Linked DNA regions of Rhodopseudomonas sp. BAL398. The protein of the gene in region 1 interacts with the protein of each later gene in a pairwise test. Links are inferred from orthologs where the notes say so. Each region holds a gene or a part of one and is shown on either strand. Other genes may lie near its edges. The genes, in order: RBJ75_RS05235 and rlmB.

What was found.
Region 2: the proteins of RBJ75_RS05235 (region 1) and rlmB interact in binary tests that used the Escherichia coli proteins (3 or more experiments, as listed by UniProt). The link is inferred for Rhodopseudomonas sp. BAL398 from one-to-one orthologs.

Annotation. Positions count from the first base shown.
Region 1 is NZ_CP133111.1:1,117,314-1,122,210, forward strand. What follows is about bases 1-2,828. They hold RBJ75_RS05235 (bifunctional ADP-dependent NAD(P)H-hydrate dehydratase/NAD(P)H-hydrate epimerase), read left to right. Parts: upstream 1-578; coding sequence 579-2,078; downstream 2,079-2,828. Other genes in these bases: RBJ75_RS05230 (P-II family nitrogen regulator), read right to left, coding at 1-157; RBJ75_RS05240 (multicopper oxidase family protein), read right to left, coding at 2,097-2,828. In the rest of the region: more of RBJ75_RS05240, read right to left, coding at 2,829-3,404; tig (trigger factor), read left to right, coding at 3,793-4,897. UniProt on the Escherichia coli protein: Bifunctional enzyme that catalyzes the epimerization of the S- and R-forms of NAD(P)HX and the dehydration of the S-form of NAD(P)HX at the expense of ADP, which is converted to AMP.
Region 2 is NZ_CP133111.1:571,659-581,299, reverse strand. What follows is about bases 3,125-6,111. They hold rlmB (23S rRNA (guanosine(2251)-2'-O)-methyltransferase RlmB), read left to right. Parts: upstream 3,125-4,202; coding sequence 4,203-5,021; downstream 5,022-6,111. Other genes in these bases: RBJ75_RS02635 (hypothetical protein), read right to left, coding at 5,764-6,111; RBJ75_RS02640 (hypothetical protein), read right to left, coding at 5,095-5,730; RBJ75_RS02655 (sigma 54-interacting transcriptional regulator), read left to right, coding at 3,125-3,805. Also shown: ntrB (nitrate ABC transporter permease), read right to left, coding at 1-254; RBJ75_RS02660 (CmpA/NrtA family ABC transporter substrate-binding protein), read right to left, coding at 340-1,725; more of RBJ75_RS02655, read left to right, coding at 1,889-3,124; more of RBJ75_RS02635, read right to left, coding at 6,112-6,243; RBJ75_RS02625 (DUF2171 domain-containing protein), read right to left, coding at 6,670-6,915; RBJ75_RS02620 (outer membrane protein), read right to left, coding at 7,265-7,981; RBJ75_RS02615 (hypothetical protein), read right to left, coding at 8,150-8,554; RBJ75_RS02610 (hypothetical protein), read right to left, coding at 8,738-9,031; RBJ75_RS02605 (hypothetical protein), read right to left, coding at 9,102-9,299; RBJ75_RS02600 (tetratricopeptide repeat protein), read left to right, coding at 9,311-9,641. UniProt on the Escherichia coli protein: Specifically methylates the ribose of guanosine 2251 in 23S rRNA.

The DNA.
Region 1 (4,897 bases):
CGATATATTCTGCGCCCCGATACAATTCGGCATGGCCCTTCTGCCGGCCGAAGCCCTTGGCCTCGGTGACGGTGATGCCCTGAAGTCCCACCTCCTGAAGCGCCTCTTTCACCTCGTCCAGCTTGAACGGCTTGATTACGGCTTCGATCTTTTTCACTTCCACTCTCCCGGACCTTCCAACATTCTAGGTCACCATGCTTATTATTACAGATCGCGCGGCGTTGCGCGTTTGATCGATAACTCCGCTGGCCGGTTGGGTGAGCAGCGCCGCCCGCCTGTGGAAAAATGCTTTCCGCAAACGAAGCCGGTCGCGCGCCGCCCCTGCAAAAGCAGGCGGACGCGAGGGATCGAAACATGACTTCCGTAAAAGCAGGGTCCATGCCAAGTTCGCGAGGCGGCTGATTTGGGAGCAATATCAGATTATTAAGGACCCTGCTGCGTAGACTTTCGTGACCATGGCGGATGGGTCTGATTAAAAAGAAGGCGACACGACTAATTAATGTGCATGTAGCAAACTAATTTAGATTCAGCATGCTTATCTGTGCCTCACGATAAGGCGAGCGAACTGGGAATTGGGCATGGAACTACTTACCCCGACGGAAATGGACCGCGCCGACCTGCTCACGATCTCCGGTGGCTCATCCGGATTCGCCTTGATGCTGACGGCTGGGCGGCATGTGGCACGGGCCGCGGTCGATCTCGTCGAGGCCGGGCCGATCCTGGTGGTGGCCGGGCCCGGCAATAATGGTGGCGACGGTCTGATCGCCGCCACCGAATTGGTGGCGATGGGCCGTAATGTGACGGTGATGCTGCTGGGCCAGCGCGAGGCGCTGAAGGGCGACGCGGCGCTGGCGGCGCGGGAATGGAAGGGCCCGCTATTGCCGTTCTTGCCGCAATCGATCGGGTCGCCGAGCCTGATCATCGACGCGCTGTTCGGCTCCGGCCTCAACCGTCCGGTCAAGGACGAGGCGCTGACGATGATCGAGGCGATCAATGCCAGCGGCATCGCGGTATTGAGCGTCGATCTGCCGAGCGGCATCAGCGGCGCCACTGGCGCGGTGCTGGGCGCGGCACTGCGCGCCCGCGAGACGGTAACGTTCTTCCGCCGCAAGCCGGGCCATATGCTGCTGCCCGGCCGGCTGCATTGCGGCCGGTTGCGCGTGGTCGATATCGGGATCGACCCCAGCGTGCTGGACGAGATCCGGCCGATGGCCTTCGTCAATGATCCCGATCTGTGGCGCGGATCGTTTTCGGTGCCGCGGATCGACGGCCATAAATACAGTCGGGGTCATGCGGTGGTGATCTCCGGCGGACCGGTGCAGACCGGCGCGGCGCGGCTGGCCGCGCGTGGCGCGCTGCGGGCAGGGGCCGGGCTGGTTACCGTGGCGTCGCCCGGCGACGCGATGACGGTGAATGCCGCCGCCCTGACGGCGATCATGCTGCGCCAGATCGATGCGCCGGAGCAGTTCGCCGAGCTTTTGACCGATCGCCGCTTCAATGCCTGCGTGATCGGCCCGGGCGCCGGCGTCGGCGAGCGGACCCGCGCGCTGGTGCTGGCGGCGTTGGCGGCCAACACCGCAGCGGTGCTCGACGCCGATGCGTTGACCAGCTTCGCGGGCGCGCCGGAGGAATTGTTCGAAATCATCAAATCCGGTGCCAGCCCGCAGGTCGTCCTGACCCCGCACGAGGGCGAATTTCCACGCCTTTTCAGCGATATGAGCAACAAGAACCCACTTCGATCAAAACTTGAAAGAGTTCGATTAGCGGCGGAGCGCTCCGGGGCCGTGGTGCTGCTCAAGGGACCCGATACGGTGGTGGCGGCGCCGGACGGTCGCGCGGCGATCGCCGCCAATGCGCCGCCATGGCTGGCCACCGCGGGCGCCGGCGACGTGCTGTCCGGCATCATCGCCGGACAGTTGGCGCAACGCGTGCCGGCCTTCGAGGCTGCCTGCATCGGCGTCTGGATGCATGGCGAGGCCGCGTGCGAGGCCGGGCCGGGCCTGATCGCCGAGGACCTGCCCGAGGTGCTGCCGGCGGTGTTCCGGCGGATCTATGATGATCTCGGCGTCGAATATTAGCGCATCCGAGCGAAGGCGTCAGATGACAGCGTAGCTGCGCAGCAGCAGCGGCGCTGCCCAGTCGGCCGCCATCGTCTCCATCAGCCAGGAGCCGGCGAATTCGGCGACGAAGGCGACGCGCTGGGCCTGGCCCGCATCGATCGCCAGCGTATCCAGCCAGAACGGCTTCCAGCCATCGTCGAGCCGGTCGAGCAGGCGGAAATGGTGGCCATGCAGATGGAAGATCGCCGGGATCGCGCCGCGATTGCTCAGCGCCAGCACTACGGCACGGCCGCGCCGGGCCTCGAAGGCAGGCGTGGCGGTCCGGGCGAACTCCGCCGGCCGGGTCCAGCCCTGCACGGCGCCGAGAGTCATATCGACGCGCAAGGCGCTTTTGAGGTCGATCCGGGCCGGCAGGTCGTTGTCGGGCAGCGCCGTCGCCGCCGGAAGCGGGGCCGTGCGCAGCGCTGGTCCCTCGGCATGAATCAAGCGGGCGATCGGACGAGCGCGCTGGCCGTCATGCAGGATGATCTGACTGGTGCCAGCGACCTTGGGCGTGTCGACAAAGGCGTCGATCCTGGTCCCCGGCGCCAGCACCAGCGTGCCATTGCGGGCCAGAAACGGTTCCGAGGGCTGGCCGTCAATGGCCATGACCCAGACCGCGTGATCCGCGAGTTTGATTGCAATCACATTGCGTTGGCAGCCATTGATCCAGCGGAGTCTGATCCTCTGATGCGGCCGCGTGGCAAGGTCGAGTCTGGGCTCGCCGTTAATGGTGTAGACCGGCTCGGCGTCGCCGGGCGCGGTTCCGGGCACAAGGGCTGCGCCATCGGCCCGCACCCGCCAGTCCTCGATCACCATCACCTCGTCGCGGTCGACCGCGACTGCTTCGCTCTCCTCAACGATCAGCGCCTGCGCCGGTAGCGGCGTCCTGTCCGTCAAAAGCCGGATATCGAACATCACTGTCCCGGCATGACGCAGCGGCATCGTGAACTCGTCCCGGCCGCCGGGCGGCACCGCGGGCCGTGCGGTCAACGGTTCGGCTGATGCGACACCATCGACGCCGTGCCAGTTCAGCAGCACCGGCTGGGCCAGATGGTTTTCGAATCGCACGGCGATCTCGTCACCACGCCGGAACCGCAGCTTGAGCGGTTCGCTGCGCTGCAACGACGCGATTCGCGACTCCGGTGCGCCGGCGCGCAACGCGGCGCTGCCCGGCCTGGCCTGCAGGATGAGGGGTTGCGGTCCGGGCGCGGTGGCGCCGGCCGGTAGCGCGCCGGCAATGCCGAGGCCTCCAAGTCCCGCCAGCAGGCCACGCCGGGTGATCGTTGCGCCGAATTCTGTCATACTGGATGCGGATCATTTTCGCGCCGCGCTGTCCAGTATCTGGCGGATCGGCGGGCAGGGGCTTGTGCGGGGATTTTTTTGATGCGAAGCGTCGCACGCATGTTATAAGCCCGCCGCCCGCGACATCGCGGTCGGACATGATGCTCCTCGCGGGCGTGGCGGAATTGGTAGACGCAGCGGCTTTAGGTGCCGCCGACGAAAGTTGTGGGGGTTCGAGTCCCTCCGCCCGCACCAAACGCCGATCGCGTTTGCGCATGACGAATTTCCGGAGGACATATTCCGCAAGGGTATCGGTCCGCCGAGCCACAGGTGCAGGCGCAAGCCGCGCATCGATTAGATTTACAAAGCCGGTCACCGAACCGGACCAAGCGGGAAGAAGATGGACACCATGCAGGTCAAGGAAACCGTCGCGGACGGATTGAAGCGCGAATTCCAGATCAGTGTCCCGGCTGCGGACATCGAGGCCAAGGTCGATGCGCAGCTGGTCGACATGAAGGACAAGGTGAAGCTGAACGGCTTTCGCCCGGGCAAGGTGCCGGTCGGCCATCTGAAGCGGCTCTACGGCCGTTCGGTCGCGGCCGAGACCATCGACAAGCTGATCCGCGAGACCAATGATTCGATCTTCACCGAGCGCGGCTTCCGTCTGGCGACCGAGCCGAAGATCACCATGCCGACCGAGCAAAAAGAGGTCGAGGATCTGTTGGCCGGCAAGTCCGACCTCAATTACACCGTCGCCATCGAAGTGGTGCCGGCGATCGAACTGGCCGATTTCAAGAGTTTCTCGGTCGAAAAGCCGATCGTCGAAGTGAGCGACGCCGACGTCGACGAGGCGATCAAGCGCATTGCCGAGCAGAATCGCGCGTTCGCCGCCAAGGGCGAGGGCGCCAAGGCCGAAACCGGCGATCGCGTCACGGTGTCGTTCACCGGCACCATCGACGGCACGCCATTTGACGGCGGCACCGGCGAGGGCATCCAGGTTCTGATCGGTTCCGGAACCTTCATCCCGGGCTTCGAAGAGCAGCTGATCGGCATGGCCGAGGGCGAGACCCGCACCCTCAAAGTGTCGTTCCCGAAGAATTACGCCAGCGAGAAGCTGGCCGGCCAGCCGGCCGAGTTCGCCACCACCGCGACCCTGGTCGAAGCGCCGCAGCCGGTCACGATCGACGACGAATTCGCCAAGACGCTCGGGCTGGAATCGCTCGACAAGCTCAAGGAAGCCGCGCGCGAGCGCCTGACCGCCGAATTCGCCGGCGCCACCCGCCAGCGCGTCAAGCGGCTGCTGCTGGACCGGCTCGATGAGGCGCACAAATTCGAAGCCCCGCCGTCGCTGGTGGCGCAGGAATTCGAATTGATGTGGAATTCGGTCAAGGCCGAGATGGAATCCAACGGCAAGAGCTTCGCCGATGAGGACACCACCGAGGACGCCGCCAAGGAGGAATATCGCTCGATCGCCGATCGCCGGGTCCGGCTCGGCCTGGTGCTGTCCGAGATCG
Region 2 (9,641 bases), 540 kb from region 1 along the record:
CCGATGCCCTTGTCGTTCGGCCCCTTGTCGTAGAACGGATTCTTGAGGTGTTCCCACAATTTCGCGCCGACCTCGAGCGGACCCGGCATCGCCGATTTGCCCTGCGTCGCGGTCGCGCCCATCAGCGCCGCGTATTCCGGACTCATCTCGGCGACCGCGCCGGTGCCTCGGGTCGCGATGTGCCAGACGCCGATGAAGGCGAGGAAGATCGCAATCGAGACGACCGCGGCGCGGACGCGAAGAGAACTGGTCATCAATTGTCTCCACCCAGGCGAGATCTCGCAACCTTCGACCACCCCCGAAGGGGAAGGTCGAAGGACTTGACCGGCGTCGTCGTGATCACGATGCCTTCTTGATCTTGAAGCTGGCGAGGTATTCCTCCGGCTTGGTGCCGTCGAACGACTTGCCCATCACCGAAAACGACTTGGTGGTGGCGGTCGGCGGCGTCAGACCGGCCTCCTTCATCAGCTTGGCGGTGTCGGTGGCGAGATAGACCTGAGAGGCGATGCCCGCATAGTCGATGTCGCCCTTGACCTGCCCCCAGCGCTTCATCTGGGTCATGATCCAGACCGCGAAGGACTGCCACGGGAACGGATCGAAATCGATCCGGTTCGGCTGCTTGACGATGTTGCCGAGCCCGTCGGCGAAGGTGCCGGTGAGGATCTGCTCCAGCACGATCGGCGGCTGGTTCAGATAATTCGCCGGCGCGATGGCCGCGGCGATCTGCTTGCGGTTCTCGGGCTTATGGGCAAAGGCCGTGGCCTCGATGATCGATTTCAGCAGCGCCCCATAGGTGTTCGGCATCGTGGTGACGAATTCCTGCGAGGCGGCAAAAGCGCAGCACGGATGGCCATCCCAGATATCCTTGGTCAGGATATGGATGAAGCCGACACCGTCATAGACCGCACGCTGGTTCATCGGGTCGGGCGCGAGATAGCCGTCGATGTTGTCGGCGCGCAGATTGGCGACCATTTCGGGCGGCGGCACCGCGCGGATCTGAACGTCGACGTCGGGATCGATGCCGTGCTCGGCCAGATAGTAGCGCAGCAGATAGTTGTGCATCGAATAGTCGAACGGCACCGCGAATTTGAAGCCCTTCCAGTCCTTCGGATCGCGCTTGTCCTTGTGCTTCATCGCCAGCGTGATCGCCTGGCCATTGATGTTTTCCACCGCCGGCATGGTGTAGGGGATCGGATTGGATCCCACTCCCATGCTGATGGCGATCGGCATCGGCGACAGCATGTGCGCCGCGTCATATTCCTTGTTGATGGTCTTGTCGCGCACCACCGCCCAGCCCGCGGTTTTGATGACATCAACGTTGAGGCCGTATTTCTCATAAAATCCCATCGGCTTCGCCATGATGATCGGCGTCGCGCAGGTGATCGGGATGAAGCCGACCTTGAGGTCCTTCTTTTCCAGTGGCCCGCCTTCGGCAAAGGCTTCGGTGGCGGATTTCAACGGGAAGAACTGCGACACCGCGGCCAGCGCGGTCGCGGCCCCAACGGATTTCAGGAATGCCCGACGAGTGGCATCATGCGGAAACATCGCCCGCATCACCGCGGACGCCACCACGCCCTGATAGCGTGTCTGCTCGCTCTCGAGCGCTGCCTGGGCCTGCAGCTGCGTGGAAGCCTGGTGCTCGGCCTCGCTGGCATGGTGGCCGCAGCTGCAGCCCGATGCGTGAAGTCGTCGATCTGGGTCGAACGGGTTATCGAATGTGGACATGATCCCTCCTGCCTGACGCGATACCGTCAAAACGCAAGGACCGTGCCAGCAGCCTGGCGGCGAACTTGGCCAATTGCCGCAGCGCTTGGCGCAAATTTGCTGATTACGAAATTTCGTAATATACGAAATCTCGTAACCCGATTACGAAATCTCGGAGCGCACGATGGATCTGTCCGGCCCGGCCGCCCTCGACGCCGATGCCGTCTTGCGCGCGGCGGCGTTCGACGCCGCGGTCGAGCCCGCGCTGCTGCTCGATCCGGGCGCCGACCGGATCGTCGACGCCAATCACGCCGCCTGCGCCCTTCTGGGCGCCGATCGTGCCGTGCTGCGCCAGACCAGGATCAGCGCGCTGCATGACGGCCAGATCCCGGCGCTGATCGTGTTCACCCAGGCGGTGCAGGCCAAGCGGGCCTATTGGACTCATGCGCTGACGCCGCGCCACGCCAATGGCACCAAGCTCAGGGTCGAATATGCCGGCTCGATGGTGGCGCATGACGGCCGCGATCTCGTGCTGCTGATGATGAGCGACCTCGAGCAGCGAAGGCGCCGCTTGGTCGATGCCGCCGCCGAGGATTACATGCGCAGCGGACTCGCCACCTGGCAGCGGGTCGAGCGCGTCTTCCAGGATATCGAGCGGGAAAATCAGCTGATCCTGCGCGCCGCCGGCGAAGGCATCTATGGCGTCAACGCCGAGGGCAAGACCACCTTCGTCAATCCGGCGGCAGAGCGGATCCTGGGCTGGTCCGCCGAGGAACTGGTCGGCCAGGAGATGCACGCCATGGTGCATCACAGCCACCATGACGGGCGGCATTATCCGGGCCAGGATTGCCCGATCTATGCGGCGTTTCGCGACGGCGCGATCCACAATGTCGATGGCGAGGTGTTCTGGCGCAAGGACGGTTCGGCGGCCTGGGTCGAGTACACCTCGACGCCGATCCGCGACCGCGGCATCGTGGTCGGCGCGGTGGTGGTGTTTCGCGACGTCAGCCAGCGCCACGAGGCCGACGAGAAGCTGCACGCCGCGCTCGCCGAGGTCGACCGGCTGAGCGAGCGGTTGCAACTGGAGAACGCCTATCTGCAGGAAGAAATCCGGATCGAGACCAACCCGCGCGGCATCATCGGCCAATCCGAGGCGATTCAGAAGACGCTGCAGCAGGTCACGCTGGTGGCGCCGACCACCGCGGCAGTGATGATCACCGGCGAATCCGGCACCGGCAAGGAATTGATCGCCCGCGCCATCCACGAGGCCTCCGCGCGCCGCGACCGGCCGCTGATCCGAGTCAATTGCGCGGCGATCCCGCGTGAATTGTTCGAAAGCGAGTTTTTCGGCCACGCCCGCGGCGCCTTCACCGGGGCGGTGCGCGACCGCATCGGCCGGTTTGAGCTCGCCGACGGCGGCACGCTGTTTCTCGACGAGGTCGGCGAGATCCCGCTGGAGCTGCAGGGCAAGCTGCTGCGGGTGCTCCAGGAGGGCAATTTCGAGCGCGTCGGCGAGGAACGCACCCGCAAGGTCGACGTCCGGCTGATCGCCGCCACCAATCGCAATCTCAAGCAGGAGGTCGCCCGCGGGCGGTTTCGCGAGGATCTGTATTTCCGGCTTAACGTGTTTCCGATCGAATCGGTGCCGCTACGCGAGCGCCGCGAGGACATTCCGTTACTGGCACAGCACTTTCTCTCCAGCGAGAACAAGGAGCTGAAATCCGGGCTGCGGCTGTCGCAGGGCGATGCGCGCAGATTGGCGCGCTACGACTGGCCCGGCAATGTGCGCGAGCTGCAGAACGTCATCGAGCGCGCCACCATTCTGGCCCAGAACGGGCGGCTGCGGATCGATCTGCCCGAGACGCCCGGCGGCCATCCGGCGCCGGGCACAAACCGTCACAAGGGCGACGCCGCGCCCGCGGTGATGACGGTGTCGGAGCTGCGCGATCTGGAACGCGCCAACATCCTGGCGGCGCTGCGCGCGTGCAAAGGCAAGGTGTTCGGCGACGACGGAGCTGCGGCGATGCTCGACATCAAGCCGACCACGCTGGCATCGCGGATCAAGGCGCTCGGGATTGCCGCGCCCCGCCCGACGCACTGATCCGCCACGCCGATGTCGCCCGTTCGGTCATACCGCCGAAAACGACCTCAAAAACCGGGACCCCGAAGGGCATATAGCTAGTGAAATCAGATCGCCGGGGAAGATTGGTGGGGGAAGAAGGACTCGAACCTTCGAAGTCATAAGACGGCTGATTTACAGTCAGCTCCCTTTGCCACTCGGGACACTCCCCCGCTCGACGCCGCCAGCCCCTGTCCATCCTGAAGATGTTGAAAAGGTCGGTTGGCGCAAAAGCGAGCCCGCACGCGGGCATCCAATCAAGCGGGGTTATGGGCGAAGCCGGACCCCAAAGTCAACCAATCCCGGACGAATATCCGGGGCCGTTGGTCGCACGAGCAATGAAATTGCCATTGTTCCGGCCGCATGGGACAAGCAACCCATGAGTCCACGAGATCGAAATCCCCATTTTGCCCGGCGCGACGGCAAAGACCGCGGCAAATCGCCCGGTTTTGCCCGCCGTCCCGGCCCGCGCGAGCCCGCCGACGGCCCGGTGATTCTGTATGGCTGGCACACCGTGGCGGCGGCGCTGGGCAATCCCCGGCGCAAGATCCTCAAGCTGTTCCTCACCGAGAACGCCGCGCGGCGGCTGGCCGACGAAAAAATCGACACCAGGGTCACGCCGGAGCTGGTGCGGCCGAGCCTGATCGACCAGCGGCTCGGGCCCGATGCGGTGCATCAGGGCCTGCTCGCCGAGGTCGAACCGCTCGACGCGCCCGATATCGCAGACCTGCCGTCGGACGGCATCGTGCTGGTGCTCGACCAGATCACCGATCCGCACAATGTCGGGGCGATCATGCGCTCGGCGGCGGCGTTCGCCGTCAAGGCGATCGTCACCACCGCGCGCCACAGCCCGGAGGCCACCGGGGTTCTGGCGAAATCCGCCTCCGGCGCGCTGGAACTGGTGCCGCTGGTGCTGGTGCCGAATCTGGCGCGGGCGCTGACCGACCTCAACGACCGCGGCTTCCTCACCGTCGGGCTCGACAGCGAAGGCGGCGACGATCTCGGCGCCGTGGCGCTGCGCCAGCCGCTGGCGCTGGTGCTGGGCGCCGAGGGCAAGGGGCTGCGGCAATTGACCCGGCAGACCTGCAATGTGGTGGCGCGGCTCGACATGCCGGGCGAGATCAAGAGCCTGAACGTCTCCAATGCCGCGGTGCTGGCGCTCTATATCGGCGCCAGCCGGCTCGGCCTGATGGGCTAGCGCCCACTCAACCCAACAGCAAACGCCCGCTCGCATCGCTGCGAACGGGCGCCACAGGCCAGTCGGGCCCGGATCAGTAATAGCGGCGCGGCGGCGCGCGATAATGATGGCGCGGCGCATGGTGCGAATAGCGCGGCGCGCCGTAGCGCATGTCATGACGCATACCTTGATGCATGCTGCGATGCCCGTAGCCGCGATACATGCCATCGCGCCGCATGTGGCCGCGATAGACCTCGCCGCGATGGGTGCGGCGCATATCGGCGTAATGGCGGCTGTGGACGCGCCACGGCCGGGCATGGCTGCGCGAGCGATAGCTGTAGATCGCAGGCCCGCGCCAGGCCGGCGCCCCGTCGTAATAATGCGTGATGGCATTGGCATAGCGGCCGCCGCGATAGCCGTAACCGGCCGAGACCGACACGGCGCGCTCCTGATAGAACGGCACCGGCGCGAAATTGCCCGGGCCGGTATAGGTCGGCCCCTGATCGACGTAATAATAGCGGGTCGGATCCGGCAGCCGCTGATAGGTCTCGACGACGCCGTAGCCATAGCCGTAGCCATCGTAAACCTGCGGCGCGCAGGGGCTGACATAGGCATGGCCGCATGGCGCGCAGCCGCCGCCGAACAACCCGCCGCCGCACGCCATCGCGGGCGCGGCGCCCACGGTCAAGACGGCCAACGCCGCGATCACTCCCGAAATCGTATGACGCATTACTCTCTCCTGTCGGTGCTTTTTTGCTTGGTGCTAGTTTCGAGGTCGACTGTAATCCGGGCGCCGTTCCGGCGCATACATCCCGCGTTCCGGCGGCGCCACGATCACATTTGGCGGATCGAACGGCACCATCGGTTGGGCCGTCGGCGGCGCGGACTGCGCCGACCAGGATTCATGATAGCTCTCGGCGGGTTGCGGCAGCTTCCGGTTGGCCGGCGGTTCGATCTCGAGCCGGCCGTAACCCGGCAAGGAGGTGGAGCGCGGAAAATAATGCCCGACCCGCGGCACCGGATCGATATAACGGCCGCCATAGACGGTCGGCTGCACATGGGTGCCGCGCAGCAGGCCCCAATCGCCTTCCACCACCCGGTACGACGCATCGACCCCGTTGATGATGATCGGCACGCCGGGGCGACCGGGCCTCACCATCACAATGCCGCCGCTGTCGGCCCAAGCCGGCACTGCGGTCACGGTCAACAGCATCAACGCCTGCGCCACACGCTTCATCGACATCCCCGTCTGCATCACGCCAAGCTACCAGAAAACGCTGATGGAGGGGTTAAGGCCGGCGCCAAATTGCGCGGTAAGCCTAACGCACCCGGCGTGGCGCAGCTCTCGGACGGATTGGCGGGACATCCGGCGGCGGAACGCGGACCGGCTGCCGCCGCCAGTCCCGACGGCAGCCGACAAAACTTGCCGACCGGCCTTGTCGGGACCGAACGGCGCTGCTAGCTGTTTTTCCGGAAAATGCCGGTTTAGCTCAGCGGTAGAGCAGCGGTTTTGTAAACCGAAGGTCGGGAGTTCAATCCTCTCAACCGGCACCAATTTTCTCCAGCGGCCATCTCGCATCGGGCCACGCCAAAGCTGGCGCGCCGCAGAGCGCAAACATCGTCTGCGGCGGCTGATCCAGATCAGACCAGGGCGCGTTTCAGCGCTCCCTCAGGCCTTTTCTTCTTCCATCGTCACCGCGACGTCGCCATTGGCCGACAGCCGCACCTTCTGGCCTTCGACTTCAGCGACCAGGCCGAGATCGATGAAATGGTGGTGACCCTTGTGATGGCCCTGCCCGCTATCGGCCTTGGTCAACTTGATCCGGCCGCCCTCGACCTTGTCGACGGTGCCGACATGCACGCCGTCCGCGCCGATCACTTCCATATGCTCTTTGATGTGTGTGACGTCTGTCATCTGAATGTCCTCTGTGGACTTGCCCAACGCGCGGGAACCGGATCGGTTCAACCGCGGCGGCGAATGGGGCGGCGGGCGTCACAGCAGCCGGCACAGCACCGCCAGATTGATCGCGCAGGCCAGCAGCAGGACCAGAGCAAGGCCGATCTGGAGGGCGTCGAGCCGGGATTTCAAGGTCGGGTTCATGGCTTGAAAAGCATCGGGCGATTCTAGCCGCGGAGTCCCATCCGATATTTTTCCCGAGATTCAGGACTCGTTAACCTTCGATTCCCGGCCGGCCTGCCGCCGCCGCCAAGAAAAAGGCCGGCACATGAATGCCGGCCTGCGCAATGCTGCTCGATCGCCGTCGTCAGTATTTGGCGACCTCCGGGCCGCCCCAGCCGAAGCGATAATTGAGCCCGGCCTTGACGGTGTGTTCGTCGTTGCGGAACGAGGTCCCGGCCAAGCCCGCCGGGCCGCCGGTGAAGTTGGTGTCGTCGAACTTGTAATACTGATACTCGACCTTGGCCGACCAGTTCGGCGCGAACATGTATTCCAGGCCGGCGCCGACCGTATAGCCGCTGTCGCGATTGCCATTGGTGCTGTAGGCCGCTGGCGTGCCGGCCACGCTGACATCGAGATTGCTGTCGCGGAAGGCGTAGCCGCCCTTGGCGTAGAGCAGCGCCGGCCCCCAGGTGTAACCGAGCCGGCCGGTGACCGAGCCGAGCCCCTTGGTCTCCTGCGTCACCAACGCGCCGCCAGGCAGCAACACGCCGTCATTATTGCTCGATGGCAGCCAGCTATATTGCGCCTCGATACCGACCACCCAATTATGGGCGAACTGGAAATCGGCGCCGCCCTGCACGCCGCCCATGAAGCGGCCGTCATTGGCGATATTGTCGCTGCCGGCGAAGGCGCCGCCGAGATTGCCGCCCAGATAGAAGCCGGTCCAGTTGTAGACCACTTCCGGCGCCGTGTAGGCCGGGGCCTTGGTGTAGGTACGCGGGCCAAGATCGGCAGCGGCCGCGGGGCCGGCCAGCGCGAACATGGCGGCCGCGGCGGCGATGCCGGACAGAAGCTTTTTCATCGCAATATCCCCTTGCTACGTCGTGCTATATGGACAGAACAACGTGGCGTCAGTTTGGTTGCCGGACGGCTTTGGCGAAGCATTGATACTGCCCAACTGTGGCTTCGCAGCCACAATAGGGAACCGGCCGGCTGGAGTTAGTCGTGGCGGCGGCGGTTTTGGTCGGGGCTAGCGCGACATTTTTTCCAGCTCGGGAAACGGCGCATAGGTCAGCCCGGCGCAGGCCTCGCCGGCCTCCTCCATCACCCGGTCGACCCGGGCGTCGACATGGACGACCGCCAGTTCGCGCGCCGGGCCGTAGCTGCCGTTGGATCGCCGCGGCGTGAAACGCAGGCAGGAAATATAGAGCTGCCGGCCGTCGACGCTGCGCTGCACCGGTTCGGCCATCGTGGCATCGCGCACGCCGACCGGATTAGTCAGGTAAGTATGGAGGAAGGCGACGATCTGGCTGCGGTATTGGCTCGGGAACGGCTGGCCCGAACCGCCGCGATCATCGGCGGAGCTCATCAAGCCGCCGCCGCAGCCGCCGAGCGTCAGTGCGACCAGCGCCAGCGTCGTTGCGCGCGTCAACATCAATTGCAGCATCCGGTTGGTCCCGATGCTGGTTTAACGGCTGGATCGGACAATGCAACCGATCCACCCCGGCGCGACGGCGCGCCAAACCGACGCGGCTCGCCGCCATCGCCAAAGCGAGGCAAGCGAGCCGGCGGGATGTTGCGTGATCCGGCGCGCAGCGGCGCGATCGAGACCGATCGATCAGCCGCGCTTGGGGCCGCGGGTCACATGCTTGATCATCGCCTTGGAGACGTGGATCTGGTGGTGCTGGCGGAGGCTGTGATGACGCAGGCGCTTGTGGTGCGGGCGCACGATCCGCACATGGCTCTTCACCGCCTTGTGGCGCACATGCATCCGGGCATGCGGTTTGGCGTGCATCATCTTGGCATTGGCGTCGAGCGCGGTGGCGCTGTGGTCGCGGACGGTGCCGGCGGCCATCGCCGGGGCGGCGAGCAGCAACACGGCGAGCAGTGCGGCGGACATCATCTTGATCATGGTCGTCTCCAGGAAGGTTGGGGTGCAGGTCGACCGCGAAGTTGGCCGGATGATTTCCCGGGCTTATCGATCATGCCGCCACGCTAGCGGCGCCAACCTGAACCGAAGCTGAATCGAACCGCGCCCTGGTATTCATCCGCATGAACCGTTGCTCAGCTTGGCGCAGCGGATGCGACGCGGGCGGCATCATCGCGCCGATCGCCTTGCGCGGCATGGAGCGCTGTTTCCATCCGGCGGTTTTGGTGTAGGCTCGGGCTTCGTCGATCATGGGAGGAATGCATGAGCAGGACCGTGTTCAGACTATCGCTGCTGGCGTTGTTCGCGATCGCCGTGACGCTCGCGCCGGCGCTGACCCCGGTCAAGGCGGCCAGCGACGAGACGCCGACGCCGCCGGCCTCGGGCGACAAATCCACCAAGGGCAAGAAGACCGGCAAGAAGAGCTCCGGCCTCGAGAACCCGGCATTTCTCAAGGCCTATCGCGCCGCCTATGCGACGGTCTATGACCGCGGCGACTACAGCGGCGCGATCGCCCAGCTGACCGCGCTGGGCCAGGACGACCGCGCCGACGTCGCCAATCTGATCGGCTATTCCTATCGCAAGCTCGGCGACT